2 regions of the Pseudomonas sp. p50(2008) genome follow, and region 2 is predicted to be linked to the other one. Evidence: predicted binding sites of a transcription regulator. Region 2 holds the regulator's gene; the other holds the start of a gene.
The links. Region 2 encodes FliA, which starts transcription of late flagellar genes. Its sites were predicted from a motif close to CTAAAGTTTNNNNNNNNNNNGCCGNTAA; they were not measured.

Region 1 (8,475 bases), on a different contig from region 2:
TAAACTCGCGGCCGTTTTACCTAATCGCTGCATTATTGATACGGAACACCCATGGCCAAACGCCAACTCAATCGTCGTCAAAACTGGCGCATCGAAAAGATTCAGGGCGAACGCGCTGCCCGCGCCGCCAAACGCGAGTCCTCGGCTGTCGAGGCCCTCGAAGGTGGCGACCTGGGCCCGGAACAAACCGGCCTGGTGATTGCTCACTTTGGTGTGCAGGTCGAAGTCGAAGCCCTTGATGGCGATTTGGCCGGCCAGGTGTTCCGCTGCCATTTGCGCGCCAACCTGCCTGCGCTAGTGACCGGCGATCAGGTCGTCTGGCGCGCCGGCAACCAGGGCATCGGTGTGATCGTGGCGCAACTGCCACGTAAAACCGAACTCTGCCGTCCGGACAGCCGTGGCCAACTCAAGCCTGTAGCCGCCAACGTCGACATGATCGTCATTGTCTTCGCACCGCTGCCTGAGCCTCACGCCAACCTGATTGACCGCTACCTGGTTGCCGCCGAGCACGCCGGTATCCGGCCGCTGCTGCTGCTCAACAAATTCGACCTGATCGACGAGCAGAACGCCCCGGCGCTCAACGCTTTGCTGGCGGTCTACCGCACGCTGGGCTACCCGGTGCTGGAAGTATCAGCGCACCACGGCAATGGCATGGAACAGTTGCAAGAGCAGCTGGACGGGCGCATCAGCGTGTTCGTCGGCCAATCCGGCGTCGGCAAGTCCTCGCTGGTCAACAGCTTGTTGCCAGAAGTCGAAACCCGCGTCGGCCCGCTCTCCGAGCTGTCTGGCCAGGGCACCCACACCACCACCACCGCGCGCTTGTTCCACTTCCCCGGTGGCGGTGAGTTGATCGACTCCCCGGGTATCCGCGAATTCGGTCTTGGCCATGTCAGCCGTGCCGACGTCGAAGCGGGCTTCATCGAGTTCAATGACTTGATTGGCACCTGCCGCTTCCGCGACTGCAAGCATGACCGTGAACCCGGCTGCGCCCTGCTCAAGGCGCTGGAAGAAGGCCGCGTGCAACAGCAACGGATGAACAGCTACCGCTCGATCATCGCCAGTTTGCCCGAAAGCACCTACTAAACAGCTGTACCCGCCCTCCTCGACCCCGAGGAGTCGCGGGCTGCTGTTGTCTGCCTAAACAAAATCCACATTTTTAGACGTCAGACATTTCTGAAGGGCTTCTGCACGCCTGCTTGTAGGACTTTTCTCTTTTACCTTTCGGCACTTGTTAGCGCCCGCCTGTTACCTACATTCAAGCCCTCTTCGCACGTTGCGATATCGAGGGATACCCCATGCAAACCTACCACCTGTTCATCAGCCATTCGTGGAACTACGCCGACAAACACGACAGGCTGGTCGAAATGCTTGCTGCGCACTCGACGTTCACTTTCAAGAACTTTTCGGTGCCGCCGCACAACCCGATTGTCGGCGCCCTGACCGACCAGCAACTTGAAATCGCCATCGAAAACAAGATTCGTCCCTGTTCCGCCGTGCTGATCATGGCCGGGATGTATTCCACCTACAGCAAGTGGATCAACAAGGAGATCGCGATCGCCAAGCGCATGGGCAAGGTCATCATCGCGATCAAACCGTTCGGGGCCGAGCGGATATCCACCGTGGTGCGCCGGGCCGCGCATGCGGAATGCGCCTGGAACTCCCTTAGCATCATCAGTGCCATTCGCACTCACGCGGCGGACTGAATCATGCGCAGAGGCCTGTTTATCGGAATCAATAACTACCGCCATCTCTCCCAGCTGAACGGCTGCAACAACGATGCGATGGCCATGGCTTCGGTGCTCAAGACTGATGCCAATGGCGACCCGAACTTCAAGAATATCGTGCTGACCTCCGCCGAAGATTACTTGAGCCGCGAAAAAATCTAGGATCAAATTCGCGAACTGTTTTCAGGCGACTGCAATGTCGCCCTGTTGTACTTCGCAGGCCACGGCGCTTTCGACGGGGATACGGATGAAGGGATGCTGTTGCCTCAGGATTACAAGTCCAGCAAGGACGGGATCCGAATCAGCGACATCCTTAATTGGGCGTCCAAAGCCGTAAAAATCAAGAACAAGATCATCATTCTCGACTGCTGCCAGGGCGGCTCGGCAGGCGAAGTGCGCGCTTTGCGTAGCGAAAGCAGCATAGTTGGCGAAGGCATGACCATTCTTACGGCCTGCAAGAAAGAAGAATCGGCCATGGAAGGCGCCAACCATGGCGTCTTCACCGGACTGCTGCTTCAGGCATTGCACGGTGGTGCTGCGAACATCCTTGGGAAAATCACTCCCGGCAGCCTCTATTCGTTTGTCGACAATGCGCTCGACGCCTGGGAACAGCGTCCGGTGTTCAAGACCAACGTCTCGCAGTTCATTTCGTTGCGGGAAGTCTCACCGTTAATTCCCAAAGAAATATTACGCAAGCTGTCTGACTGGTTCGCCGAAGCCGAGTCGATATTCGCGCTGGACCCGAGCTACGAACCCACCGAAGCCCGGTTTGAACCGGCTCACGGTGAAGTCTTCGCCCAGCTGCAAAAGTGCAACCGCCACAGCCTGATTGAACCGGTGGACGCCGAATACATGTACTACGCCGCGCTCAACTCCACTGGCTGCCGCCTCACCGCGCTTGGCGCCTATTACCGTGAACTCGCGATCAAGGGACATTTCTGATGCCAGTGTTTATCAGCTACCGCCACATGGATCGCGCCCATGCGATGCAGATCAACAGTCGTCTGATGCAAGCCAATATAAAAACCTACCTGGACGTGCTGGATCCGGAATCCCAGACCACCGATGACATCACCGAGGTCATCACTCGCAACATCAGCGAATGCACACACTTGCTGGCAGTCGTCTCGGAGAGAACCGCACTGTCGTGGTGGGTGCCGTTCGAAATTGGCGAAGCGACGATCAGTAATCGCCGCATCTGCTCCTTCAGGACCGGGCCGACGGAGTTGCCGCTGTACCTGGATAAGTGGCCGAAACTGAGCAGTGCAAAGGACCTCGATTTTTCATCGAGGCCTACAAAACCGAAGTGAACCTCAAGCGCTCCGCATCCCTGGAATCGATCACGGGCAGCGAGTCCACGCGCAGCTACAACAAGACCAATGCTGACCGCTTCCACGCTGATCTCAAAAACCGAATCCGCCGCGGCGTCTGAGACAAGCGCCAGCGCCCACAAAAAAGCCGACATTCACTGTCGGCTTTTTTGTGGATTACTGCTTCGGCGCCTCGCCGGGTTTCGGTGCGGCGTCCTCGAACAGATTCAACCGTTCTCGAATTTCATGCGCCGGCACTGGCTGCTTGTCTGCCGGCAGGGCATTCGGATCGACCGGTTCGGCCGGCACTTCACCCGGAGCGCCCTGGCCTTGGGGCAACTGACCGGAAGGATCGGCGCCCTGTGCGCCTTCAATCGCTGCCTGAGCCTTTTTCGTCAGCACGACAATGTCGATTCGACGATTGACCGGATTGAACGGTTTTTCCCGATCGAACAGCGCCGAAGAGGCATACCCGACAACGCGCGCCACCTGAGACTCCGGATAACTCCCGGCGACCAGCGCACGGCGAGCGGCGTTGGCACGATTGGTCGACAGTTCCCAGTTACCGAACTCGCCTGTGCCGGTGTACGGCGTGGCGTCGGTGTGACCGCTGATGCTGATCTTGTTGGGTACCGCTTTGATGGTATCGGCCATGGCCAGCAGGATGTCTTCAAAGTACGGCTTCAGACGGGCGCTGCCAGAGTCGAACATCGGCCGGTTTTCCGCGTCCATGATCTGGATGCGCAAGCCGTTCGGCGTGATCTCGAACAGGATCTGATCCTTGAATTTCTGCAACTGCGGGTTTTCGTCGACCTTGTTCTGCAGTTCCTGCAGCAACAGTTCCAGGCGTTCTTTCTCGACCTGCTCGGCCATGCCTTCGACTTGTTCGGTATCGATGGTGACCTTGTCCGGCTGCGGCTGGGATTTCACTTCCGGGTTGAGAGTGTTTTCCGGCGCCAGGGTAGGCGTGCCACCCAGATCAATAATGTAGGGCGTGCCGCTTTCGGAAAAACCGATCGGGTCCTTGAAGTAGCCCGCAATGGCAATCTTCTGTTCAGGCGTCGCAGTGGACAGCAGCCACAACACCAGGAAGAACGCCATCATCGCCGTCGCGAAGTCGGCGAAAGCGATTTTCCAGGCGCCCCCGTGATGCCCGGCAGCGATGCGCTTGACGCGCTTGATGATGATCGGCTGATTATTTTCCATGATTTAGCGACCGCGAACCGCTTGTTCCAGCTCAGAGAAACTAGGACGGTGCGCCGGGTAAAGGACCTTGCGACCGAACTCCACCGCCAGCGACGGCGGCATGCCCGATGCGGATGCAACCAGCGAGGCCTTGATGGCTTCGTAGACGTTCAGCTCTTCCTTGGCATCGTGAGCCAGGGAATGCGCCAGCGGACCAAAGAAACCGTACGCAGCGAGAATACCGAAGAAGGTACCGACCAATGCTGCGCCCACGTGCATGCCGATGGCTTTCTGATCACCCTCGCCCAGGGACGCCATCGTCACCACGATCCCCAATACCGCTGCGACGATACCGAAACCGGGCATGGCGTCGGCAATACCGTTGACCGCATGGGAGGGATGCTCAAGGTCTTCCTTGAGGCTGTAGAGCTCCATATCGAACAGACCCTCCAGCTCGTGGGGTGCCATGTTGCCGGAGGACATGATGCGCAAGTAGTCGCAGATGAAAGCAGTCATGCGCTCGTCTTTGAGCACCGTCGGGTACTTGGCAAAAATCGGGCTCGCGGCGGCATCTTCGATGTCACCTTCAATCGCCATCATGCCTTCGCGGCGGCTCTTGTTGAGGATCTCGTAGATCAGGCCCAGCACTTCGAGATAGAAGGCGTGAGTGAAGCGCGACCCGAACATGCTCAAGGATTTCTTGAGCACGTGCATTGTCATATAGCCGGGGTTAGCCTGCAGGAATGCGCCGAGGGCCGCACCGCCAATGATCAATACCTCGAAAGGCTGGATCAGGGCGGCAATTTTGCCGTGGGAAAGTACGTATCCGCCGAGCACGCTCGCGAATACGACGATGATGCCGATTATTTTAGCCATAGGTAGGAGAGCACTTACTGAGTCGGGTTCAAGGTCATATTCGGAAGTTAAAAAATCTCTTCTTCTACTTATCGGCAAAACTGCGCCAGACTATAGGCCGTTCAGGCGAAAAGCCACTTTGACCCATTCAGGGCGTAGGTAATGCAGACGATGATTGCGTCCAACCATGGCTAACGAAACGAGCGTTCCAACACTAACACCCTCCACGCTCGAAGGCTGGATCAAGCTTCTCGACAGCGTTCGCCTGCCGGTTCCGCAAGCCAGTCATGACCGCGTTTGCAGCGCCATTCGCAACAACCGCAGTTCACTGCGCGACATTGCCGAATTGATGCAGGGCAGTCCGGCCCTGGCCTTGAGTGTGATTCGCGAAGCCAACCGGCAGCTACACGGCGGTTTGAGTGAGCCCGCGGAAAACCTTGAGGTGGCGATCAATCGCCTCGGTTTGAAGCGTACCGAAGAACTGCTCGCTCGCCTGCCCGCGCTCCCGTTGTCGGAAATTCCCGTCGCCTTGCGCCAGCTGCAAATGATCAGCCAGCACGCCACACAACAGGCCAACGGTTTTTTTGCCCATCGCCTGGCGCGACTGTGGCAGGACATCCACTGGGGCAGCCTGTTGTTCCTCTCGCCACTTTGGCCGATGGCGTTGACTCATCCGCAACTGCTCCAGGAATGGGAACTGCGGGTGATCCACAGAGGTGAATCCGCGCGCAAGGTTGAAAAGCAGTTGTTCGGTGTACGCCTGCTGGACATCTGCCAGGCCCTGGCCGATATCTGGCGCCTGCCAATTTGGGTGCAGCAGGGTTATCGACTGTTAATGAGCGAGCAGCGCGAATTGGTCCAGGTCCTGCGCATTGCCCGTGACAGCGATCACCCATTGCGCCAGCAAAATCGCCTCGATGACGACCCGACCCTGCGCCGCTGGCTCAATCAGCCGGCCAATACAGTATTGCTGGCCAATGGTCTGGCGCTGTCGGCGCAACACGCCTGGGACAGTCCGCACAGTGAACGCTGGCAGTACCTGACCAGCCTCTACCTCCAGATACCGATGGACCACGTACAGCAGCAGTTGCACCAACAGGCCGCCAATAGCGCCCGTTACCACGCGATGCCCGACCTTTGGCACCCCGCCGTCTCGCTGATCTGGCCGTGGGGCATGAACCGGGTGGCGGCAGGTTCGCTTGCGGCCCCTGCGCCCACTGCGCAAGATTTAGCCAAATGGCGTAAACAATGTGCCGAGCTGCTGGCGGAACCGAGTCGCTTCGCCAATGCGATGCATCTGACCACGTCTGCCCGGGACGCGTTGCTCGCCTGCGGCATGCGACGGGTGATGATCCTGATGGCCGATCGCACTCACGCCAATCTTCGCGTGCACCAGTGCGCCGGTTTGCCCAAGGACGCATCCAGCCTGAATCTGCAGGTGAGTCAGAGCACCGTGCTGCAACGACTGCTCGCGCAACAGGCTCAGGTCCGCCTGACGCCGGAAAACAGCGCGCAGTTTTCGGCGCTGTTACCGGCGAGCCTGCGCTCACTTTTTGGTGGCGAGCATCTCCTGCTAAGGTCATTGGTCAACAATGGGCGGGTGATCATGCTGGTCGTGGCCGACCAGGGTGGCGGGCCGTTCTCGGAAATCACCGTGCAAGCCTTCGGCAAAACCGCCCAGTGCATCGAGAAGGCCCTGCACAGCTTTAGCCACCGCGGCCAATAAGGCTGCGTTACAATCCCTCCTTTTGTGCTCTGGAGACCTCACATGTCTGACTTCTCTGGCTTGGCGCTGGTGATAGAGCCCGGCGACCTGCTCGCCCGTCTTGACGCCCGCAATCTGATTTTGGTGGACCTGACCAGCAGCGCCCGCTATGCCGAAGGGCATATTCCTGGCGCGCGGTTTGTCGACCCCAAACGCACGCAACTCGGCCAACTACCCGCTCCAGGCCTGATGCCGCCGCACGCTGCGCTCGAAACGCTGTTCGGCGAACTTGGCCACAACAAAGACGCGGTCTACGTGGTTTATGACGACGAAGGCGGCGGCTGGGCCGGACGGTTTATCTGGTTGCTCGATGTCATCGGCCACAAAAACTATCACTACGTGGATGGCGGCCTGCTGTCGTGGCTGGCGCAGGACTTGCCGGTATCGACTGAGGTCCCTGCCCCGGTGGGTGGCCCGGTGAGCCTGACCCTGCATGACGAACCCACGGCCACCCGCGAATACCTGCAAAGTCGCCTGGGTGCCGCCGACCTGGCGATCTGGGACGCACGCGGTCCGCTGGAGTATTCCGGCGAGAAGGTCCTGGCGGCCAGGGCCGGACACATTCCCGGCGCGGTCAATTTTGAATGGACCGCAGGCATGGATCAGGCGCGCAACCTGCGCATCCGCACAGACATGCCGCAGATCCTGGAACAACTCGGGATCACCCCGGACAAAGAAGTTATTACTCACTGCCAGACTCACCATCGCTCTGGCTTCACTTATCTGGTGGCCAAGGCACTCGGTTATCCGCGCGTCAAAGGCTACGCCGGTTCCTGGGGCGAATGGGGCAACCATCCCGACACCCCTATTGAGAATTAAGGTTTTTAAGGACAGTTAATGAATAAGCGTTTGTTTATCCTCAGCCAATACCTGCTGCCCCACCACTTGCTCTCGCGACTGGCCGGCTGCATTGCCGAATGCCGCGTGCGCTGGTTCAAGAATGCGTTCACGGCCTGGTTCGCCAAGCGTTATCAGGTGGATATGTCTCAGGCACTGGTCGAAGACCTGACCGCCTATGAACACTTCAATGCCTTCTTCACCCGCGCACTGAAAGACGGTGCCCGTCCACTGGACGAGACGCCGGGCGCGATCCTCAGCCCGGCCGATGGCGCGGTCAGCCAGCTCGGCCCGATCGAGCACGGCCGCGTGTTTCAGGCCAAGGGTCACAGTTTCAGCGTGCTGGAACTGCTGGGCGGTGATGCGGCCAACGCTGCACCTTTCATGGGCGGCGACTTTGCGACCATTTACCTGTCGCCGAAGGACTACCATCGCGTACACATGCCACTGGCCGGCACCCTGCGTGAAATGGTCTACATTCCGGGCCGCATCTTCTCGGTCAACCAGACCACGGCTGAAAACGTGCCAGAGCTGTTCGCCCGTAACGAGCGTGTGGCGTGCATTTTCGACACCGAGCGCGGACCAATGGCCGTTGTGCTGGTCGGCGCGATGATCGTGGCGTCGATCGAAACCGTCTGGGCCGGATTGGTGACGCCGCCAAAACGCGAACTGAAAACCTTCCGCTACGACGAAGCAGCTCGCGCACCAATCCATTTGGAGAAAGGTGCTGAACTGGGTCGCTTCAAGCTGGGATCCACCGCGGTCGTGCTGTTCGGGCCTGATCAGGTGAAGTGGGCTG
Region 2 (8,475 bases):
GACAGAATGCCTTCAAGCAACATTTCGCGATAACGCGACTGTCTTAAGGCGATGGCCTTGAGTTTCGCAGCGATCGGCAGCAACACCAGGTTGGCACTGGCCACGCCGTAAATGGTGGCGACGAAGGCGACGGCAATGCCGCTGCCCAGTTGCGACGGATCGGCCAGGTTGCCCATGACGTGGATCAGGCCCATGACGGCGCCGATAATGCCGATGGTCGGCGCGTAGCCACCCATGCTTTCGAAGACCTTGGCGGCTTCTATATCTCGGCTTTCCTGGGTGTAGAAATCCACTTCCAGGATGCTGCGAATGGCTTCCGGTTCGGCCCCATCCACCAGCAGTTGCAGGCCCTTGCGCGAATAATTGTCCGGCTCGGCATCGGCCACCCCTTCCAGTCCGAGCAAGCCTTCCTTGCGAGCGGTCAGGCTCCAGTTGACGACGCGATCAACGCCGCCGGCCAGGTCCACGCGAGGCGGAAAAAGAATCCAGACCAGAATCTGCATGGCACGCTTGAAGGCACTCATCGGCGACTGCAACAGCGCCGCACCGACGGTGCCGCCGATGACGATCAACGCCGCCGGGCCGTTAGCCAGCGCGCCGAGGTGGCCGCCTTCAAGGTAGTTGCCGCCAATGATGGCAACGAACGCCATGATGATCCCGATGAGGCTTAGAACGTCCATCAGATGCACGCCTCGACCAGGTGCTTGCCAATTTCGTCCAGGCCATACACCGCGTCGGCGAGTTCAGCTTTGACGATGGCCATCGGCATGCCGTAGATCACGCAACTGGCTTCATCCTGAGCCCAGATCGAGCTACCACCCTGTTTAAGCAAGCGCGCCCCTTCACGGCCATCGGCGCCCATGCCGGTCAGTACCACCGCCAGAACTTTGTCACCGTAGGACTTGGCCGCAGAACCGAAGGTGATGTCCACACAGGGCTTGTAGTTCAGACGCTCGTCACCCGGGAGGATTTTCACCGCGCCACGGCCGTCGATCATCATCTGCTTGCCGCCCGGTGCCAACAACGCCAGGCCCGGACGCAGGATGTCGCCATCCTCTGCTTCCTTGACGGTGATGCGGCAAAGCTTGTCCAGACGCTCGGCGAACGCCTTGGTGAACGCGGCGGGCATGTGCTGAATCAACACGATGGGTGCCGGGAAGCTGGCCGGCAATTGGGTCAAGACGCGCTGCAAGGCCACCGGCCCGCCAGTGGACGTGCCGATGGCGACCAGTTTGTAGGCTTTGCGTTTGGGTGCGGGCGACGACGGCGCAGACGATGCCGGTGCGGGAGTACGAATTGGAATCGGTGCCGGACGTGCAGGCGCACTGCTGCCGTAACTACCCACGCTCGAAGGCGCAGTTGGCGCAACGGGAGCGACGACGGGGGCTGGCGCGCTGTAGGTGGCGGCACGGCGATTACTGCGCGAGATGGTATGGATCTTCTCGCACAGCAGTTGCTTGACCTTGTCCGGATTACGCGAGATGTCCTCGAAGTTTTTCGGCAGGAAATCCACCGCGCCAGCGTCGAGTGCATCCAGGGTGACCCGGGCGCCTTCGTGCGTCAGCGAGGAGAACATCAACACCGGCGTCGGGCAGCGTTGCATGATGTGCCGCACTGCCGTGATGCCGTCCATCATTGGCATCTCGTAGTCCATGGTGATCACGTCTGGCTTGAGGGCCAGCGCCTGGTCGATCGCCTCTTTTCCGTTGGTCGCCGTACCGACGACCTGGATGTTCGGATCCGCTGAAAGAATTTCCGAGACGCGGCGGCGGAAAAAACCCGAATCATCCACCACCAGGACTTTGACTGCCATAAACACTCCGTTAGACGGAGCGAGGCTCAGTCGCCCCGCTCCACCAGAATCAAATACGCCGTGTGGCGTAACGCTTGAGCATGCTCGGGACATCGAGAATCAGCGCAATGCGACCGTCACCAGTGATGGTGGCGCCCGACATGCCCGGGGTTCCCTGGAGCATTTTGCCCAATGGCTTGATGACCACTTCTTCCTGGCCCACCAGCTGATCGACGACGAAGCCGATTCGCTGTGTACCTACCGAGAGGATCACCACGTGGCCCTCGCGCTGCTCTTCATGAGCGGCGGAAGCGACCAGCCAGCGCTTGAGGTAGAACAGTGGCAGTGCCTTGTCGCGCACGATCACCACCTCCTGACCGTCGACCACGTTGGTGCGCGACAGGTCGAGATGGAAGATCTCGTTGACGTTCACCAACGGGAAGGCGAACGCCTGATTGCCCAACATGACCATCAGCGTCGGCATGATCGCCAGGGTCAATGGGACCTTGATGACAATCTTCGAACCCTGGCCCTTGGCCGAGTAGATGTTGATCGAACCGTTGAGCTGGGAAATCTTGGTTTTCACCACGTCCATTCCCACGCCACGGCCCGACACGTCGGAGATCTCGGTTTTGGTCGAGAATCCCGGCGCGAAAATCAGGTTGTAGCACTCGGTGTCGCTCAGGCGATCGGCCGCATCCTTGTCCATCACACCGCGCTTTACCGCGATGGAACGCAGGACATTAGGGTCCATGCCTTTGCCGTCATCGGAGATCGACAGCAGGATATGGTCGCCTTCCTGCTCCGCCGCCAGGATCACTTTGCCGCCCCGGGACTTGCCCGATGCTTCGCGTTCTTCCGGCGATTCGATACCGTGGTCGACGGCGTTGCGCACCAAGTGGACCAGCGGATCGGCCAGGGCCTCGACGAGGTTCTTGTCGAGGTCGGTTTCTTCGCCAACCAGTTCCAGGTTGATCTCTTTCTTGAGCTGGCGAGCCAGGTCGCGAACCAGGCGCGGGAAACGCCCGAAGACTTTCTTGATCGGTTGCATCCGGGTCTTCATGACCGCGGTTTGCAGGTCAGCGGTGACCACATCGAGGTTCGACACCGCCTTGGACATGGCCTCATCGGCGCTGTTGGCGCCGAGTCGGACCAGGCGGTTACGCACCAGTACCAGTTCGCCAACCATGTTCATGATTTCATCGAGACGCGCGGTATCGACCCGCACGGTGGTCTCGGCTTCGCTGGCGGGCTTATCCGCCGGCGGAGCAGCTTGAGCTCGAGCAGGAGCGGCCTTCGCGACTTCGGCTTTTGGCTCGGGAGCTTTGGCAACCGGCTTGGGGGCTGCAGCCTTGGCGACCGGCGTGGCGACCGATGCACTGGCGCCGGTAGCGGTACCGACTTCAGTGAACTTGCCTTTGCCGTGCAATTCGTCGAGCAGCGCTTCGAACTCGTGATCGGAGATCAGATCACTGCCCACTGCGGCGGCAGACGGAGCGGCCGGCACAGGCGCCGAAGCAATCGCCGACTCCAGCGCTTCGACCGCAAAGTTGCCCTTGCCGTGGAGCTGGTCCAGCAGTGCTTCAAATTCTTCGTCGGTGATATCGGAACTATCGCCTGCCGCTTTAGGAGCCGCGGGCGCAGGGGGAGCCGCTGGTGGAACCACGGCATCGACGGCGAACTGGCCTTTACCGTGCAACTGATCGAGCAATGACTCGAACTCGGCATCGGTGATTTCATCGCTGGTCGCGCCAGCGTTGCTGACAGGTGCCGGAACAACAGGCGCGGCCTCGGCCTGCGCCTTGACGGCATTCAGGGAGTCCAGCAGCTGTTCGAATTCGTTGTCGGTAATGTCACCTGAATCGCTTTCAGCAACCGGTGCCACGTCGACAACCGGCACCGCTTCGTCGGACGACTGCGGTTCAGCCAGACGGGCCAGTGCCGCCAGCAGTTCAGGCGTGGCAGCCGTGATCGGGCTGCGCTCGCGGACTTCAGTGAACATGCCGTTCACCGCGTCCAGTGCTTCGAGAACCACGTCCATCAATTCCGAGTCGACGCGACGTTCACCCTTGCGCAGGATGTCGAAGACGTTCTCGGCGATGTGACAGCACTCCACCAACTCGTTGAGCTGGAGGAAGCCGGCGCCCCCTTTTACAGTGTGAAAACCGCGAAAAATTGCATTGAGCAAGTCCGCATCATCCGGTCGACTTTCAAGCTCGACCAGCTGTTCGGACAGTAGCTCTAGAATCTCGCCGGCCTCAACCAGGAAATCCTGAAGGATCTCTTCATCGGCGCCGAAGCTCATTAATGGGGTGCTCCTACAGGTCTAAAATCCAAGGCTGGATAGCAAATCGTCCACATCGTCCTGACCGGACACAACGTCTTCTCTTTTATCGGCATGAATCTGCGGACCTTCACCCTGAGAGAGATGTTTTTGTGGATCTTTTTCAGCCAGCATCGCTTGACGGTCATGTTCGATGCCCGCAAAGCGGTCCACCTGACTGGCCATCAGCACGAGCTTGAGCAGGTTGCTTTCAACTTCGGTGACCAATTGAGTCACGCGCTTGATGACCTGACCGGTGAGGTCCTGGTAATCCTGAGCGAGCAGAATATCGTTGAGGTTGCTCGTTACGACGCGGTTGTCTTCGCTGCTGCGTGTGAGAAAACCGTCTACGCGCCGGGCGAGTTCGCGGAACTCCTCGGCACCGACTTCACGGCGCATGAACCTTCCCCAATCCGCGCTCAGCGCCTCGGCTTCATTGCCCAGGCTGGTGACCAGCGGCGTGGCGTTTTCAACGAGATCCATTGTGCGGTTGGCCGCCGCTTCGGTCAGCTTGACCACATACCCCAGACGTTCGGTCGCGTCCGTGATCTGCGAGACTTCCTCGGCCTGTGGCATGTTCGGGTCAATCTGGAAATTGACGATCGCGCTATGCAACTCGCGAGTGAGCTTGCCCACTTCCTGGTACAGGCCGCGATCACGGGTCTGGTTGAGCTCATGGATCAGTTGTACTGCGTCGCCGAACTTGCCTTTTTCAAGGCTTTCGACCAATTCGACCGCATGTTTTTTCAGGGTCGATTCGAAATCGCCCTGTGAAATTTCATTTTGCTCCATAGCTCCCCCGTGGCGCAGTTGCTCAACCAATGCGTTCGAAAATCTTTTCGATTTTTTCTTTTAACGCCTGGGCCGTGAAGGGCTTGACCACATAGCCGTTTACACCGGCCTGGGCTGCTTCGATGATCTGCTCGCGCTTGGCTTCAGCGGTAACCATCAGCACCGGAAGATGCTTGAGCCTTTCATCGGCGCGCACGTGGCGCAGCAGATCGATACCGGTCATGCCCGGCATGTTCCAGTCCGTTACCAGAAAGTCGATGCTGCCGCTGTTGAGGACCGGAATGGCAGTGGTGCCATCGTCAGCCTCGACCGTGTTGGTGAACCCAAGGTCACGCAACAGGTTTTTTATGATCCGCCGCATCGTTGAGAAGTCATCAACGATGAGGATTTTCATGTTCTTGTCCAATTCGACCTCCAAGCAGTCTTAAACGCGTCCAGCACCTGGACACGCCATTTCATTCAATCCGGCAAAGCATTCGATGACTGTCTGGAGCACAGCAGATCGAGACCGGTGCGTACAGAACCCACCAGCCTCGTTCGCAGTGTCCCCACACTGCCTTCAGCGCGCTCGCCACTCCCCCAAACGCCCCCGCAAACGGGCCGCGCACTGGCTGTGTAACTGGCTGACCCGCGATTCGCTAACCCCCAGGACCTCACCGATTTCCTTGAGGTTGAGCTCTTCGTCGTAGTACAGCGCCAACACCAGTCGCTCACGCTCCGGCAAATTGGCAATCGCGTCCGCCAGCGCTGCCTGGAAGCGTTCATCTTCCAGATCGCGCGACGGTTCGAGATGAGCACTGGCGCCATCCTCGTGCAGCCCTTCGTGTTCGCCGTCTTGCAACAGATCGTCGAAACTGAATAACCGGCTGCCCAGGGTGTCGTTCAAAATCCCGTAATAATCGTCGAGACTCAATTGGAGTTCGGCCGCAACTTCGTGATCTTTAGCGTCGCGACCGGTTTTAGCTTCAATCGAGCGAATGGCGTCGCTGACCATTCGGGTATTTCGGTGGACCGAACGTGGCGCCCAGTCCCCTTTGCGTACTTCATCGAGCATCGCGCCGCGGATTCGTATGCCCGCGTACGTCTCGAAACTCGCGCCTTTGCTGGCGTCGTATTTGGTCGACACTTCAAGCAGGCCGATCATGCCGGCCTGGATCAGGTCTTCGACCTGGACACTGGCCGGCAGACGCGCCAGCAAGTGGTAGGCAATCCGTTTTACCAGTGGCGCGTAACGCTCGATCAGCTCGTACTGCGCATCACGGGCCGATTTTTTATAGAGGTTATAGCCACTGGCGGTCATAGCACGGGTCCTGCAGTTTGTTGCACGAGGCGCTCCACGAAGAACTCCAGATGCCCACGCGGGTTGGCAGGCAATGGCCAGGTGTCGACCTTTTGCGCGATGGCCTTGAAGGCCAGCGAACACTTGGAGCGCGGGAATGCTTCATACACGGCGCGCTGCTTCTGCACGGCCTTGCGCACGCTTTCGTCGTACGGCACCGCACCGACGTATTGTAAGGCGACGTCGAGGAAGCGATCCGTGACCTTGGTCAACTTGGCGAACAGGTTGCGACCTTCTTGCGGGCTCTGGGCCATGTTGGCCAGGACACGGAAACGGTTCATGCCGTAATCACGGTTGAGCAGTTTGATCAGGGCGTAGGCGTCGGTGATCGAGGTCGGCTCATCGCAGACCACCAGGAGGACTTCCTGAGCGGCGCGGACGAAACTGACAACCGAATCGCCGATGCCCGCCGCCGTGTCGATCACGAGCACGTCGAGGTTGTCGCCGATATCGCTGAAGGCCTGGATCAGGCCGGCGTGTTGCGCCGGGGTCAGATGAACCATGCTCTGTGTGCCGGACGCGGCCGGAACGATACGAATCCCGCCCGGGCCTTGCAACAGAACGTCGCGTAGCTCGCAGCGGCCTTCGATCACGTCGGCCAGGGTACGTTTGGGTGTCAGTCCGAGTAGAACGTCGACGTTAGCCAGTCCGAGGTCGGCGTCCAGAAGCATGACGCGCCGGCCGAGCTCTGCTAGAGCCAGGGACAAGTTCACTGACACGTTAGTTTTCCCGACGCCACCTTTGCCGCCGGTCACCGCGATAACCTGTACGGGATGCATGCTGCCCATGTTATTTCTTTACCTTGTCTTGCATAGACGGAGGCCACATTACTGGCTGCGCGTTCACAAACGGAACAATGCATGGCAGACCATCGATGTAGGTACAAAAACTATTCATTAATACCTCAGCTAACCTGCTTGGTCGGGCTGTGGTAAATATCAGCGAACATGTCAGCCATGGCTTCTTCGCTGGGTTCTTCCTGCATTTGCACGCTGACCGCGCGACTGACCAGCTGATGACGACGCGGCAGATGCAAATCATCCGGAATCCGCGGGCCATCGGTCAGATAGGCCACCGGCAATTCATGACTGATGGCCAGGCTCAACACCTCGCCCAGACTTGCCGTTTCATCCAGTTTAGTCAGGATGCAGCCGGCGAGCCCGCAGCGCTTGTAACTGTGATAAGCGGCGGTTAGAACCTGTTTCTGGCTGGTGGTTGCCAGAACCAGATAATTTTTCGATTTGATGCCACGCCCGGCCAGACTTTCCAGCTGCATGCGCAGTGCCGGATCGCTGGCCTGAAGGCCTGCGGTATCGATCAGCACCACGCGTTTGCGCAGCAAAGGATCCAGCGCCTGCACCAGCGACTGACCCGGGTCGACGTGAGTGACCGGGACATTGAGGATGCGGCCAAGGGTCTTGAGCTGTTCCTGGGCACCGATACGGTAGCTGTCCATGCTCACCAGCGCGATGTTTTGCGCGCCGTACTTGAGCACGTAACGCGCGGCGAGCTTGGCCAGGGTCGTGGTTTTACCCATGCCGGCAGGGCCGACCATGGCAATGACACCGCCCTCTTCCAGCGGCTCGATTTCCGGTGTGGCAATCATGCGCGCCAGGTGTGCCAGCAACATGCGCCAGGCCTGACGTGGCTCGTCGATGCCAGTGATCATCGCCAGCAGATCACGGGACAACGGGCCGGAGAGGCCGATACGCTGCAGACGACGCCACAGGTTGGCCTGCGCCGGGCGGCTGCCCTGCAATTGGTTCCAGGCTAAGGACCCAAGCTGTACTTCCATCAGTTCGCGCAGGCTGTTGAGCTCGAACCGCATCGAGTCGAACGCGCGCGGGTCGACGCCGCCCGTCGCAGCAGGCGCCGGGGCAGGTCGTGGAGGTTCTGTATAAGTCGGTTCGATCAGCGGTTCGGCGGCAGTCAACGGCAGGCCGGCGAACAATTGGCGATTGGTGCTTTTCTCGCTCTCGCCCTCGCTGCGCAGGCTCAGTTCGGCCTGGGCGGTGACGATCCGCGATTGGGTCTTGCGCAACTCGTCTTCAAGTTCCATGTTCGGAACACGTGGCGCCAGCGCCGACAGTTTGTAATCCAGGGCAGCCGTCAGCTCTACGCCACCGGCGATCCGGCGGTTGCCAATGATGGCCGCATCGGCGCCCAGCTCATCGCGAACCAGTTTCATGGCCTGACGCATATCGGCGGCGAAAAAACGCTTAACTTGCA

Region 1: motA (flagellar motor stator protein MotA) is a predicted target of FliA. The motif match lies at 5,164-5,191, and genes of this name have one in related genera.

The regions. Positions count from the first base shown of each region.
Region 1 covers NZ_JACMYF010000004.1:196,139-204,613, forward strand. Annotated here, with positions in the region: gene rsgA (small ribosomal subunit biogenesis GTPase RsgA) at 52-1,083, shown strand; gene H7698_RS12690 (TIR domain-containing protein) at 1,296-1,703, shown strand; partial or broken gene H7698_RS12695 (caspase family protein) at 1,707-2,666, shown strand; partial or broken gene H7698_RS12700 (toll/interleukin-1 receptor domain-containing protein) at 2,666-3,156, shown strand; gene motB (flagellar motor protein MotB) at 3,212-4,240, opposite strand; gene motA (flagellar motor stator protein MotA) at 4,244-5,095, opposite strand; gene H7698_RS12715 (HDOD domain-containing protein) at 5,262-6,800, shown strand; gene H7698_RS12720 (rhodanese-like domain-containing protein) at 6,843-7,658, shown strand; gene asd (archaetidylserine decarboxylase) at 7,677-8,475, shown strand, end outside.
Region 2 covers NZ_JACMYF010000001.1:883,841-892,315, forward strand. Annotated here, with positions in the region: gene H7698_RS03975 (flagellar motor protein) at 1-680, opposite strand, end outside; gene H7698_RS03980 (protein-glutamate methylesterase/protein-glutamine glutaminase) at 680-1,813, opposite strand; gene H7698_RS03985 (chemotaxis protein CheA) at 1,863-4,097, opposite strand; gene H7698_RS03990 (protein phosphatase CheZ) at 4,119-4,907, opposite strand; gene H7698_RS03995 (chemotaxis response regulator CheY) at 4,930-5,301, opposite strand; gene fliA (RNA polymerase sigma factor FliA) at 5,467-6,207, opposite strand; gene fleN (flagellar synthesis regulator FleN) at 6,204-7,034, opposite strand; gene flhF (flagellar biosynthesis protein FlhF) at 7,151-8,475, opposite strand, start outside.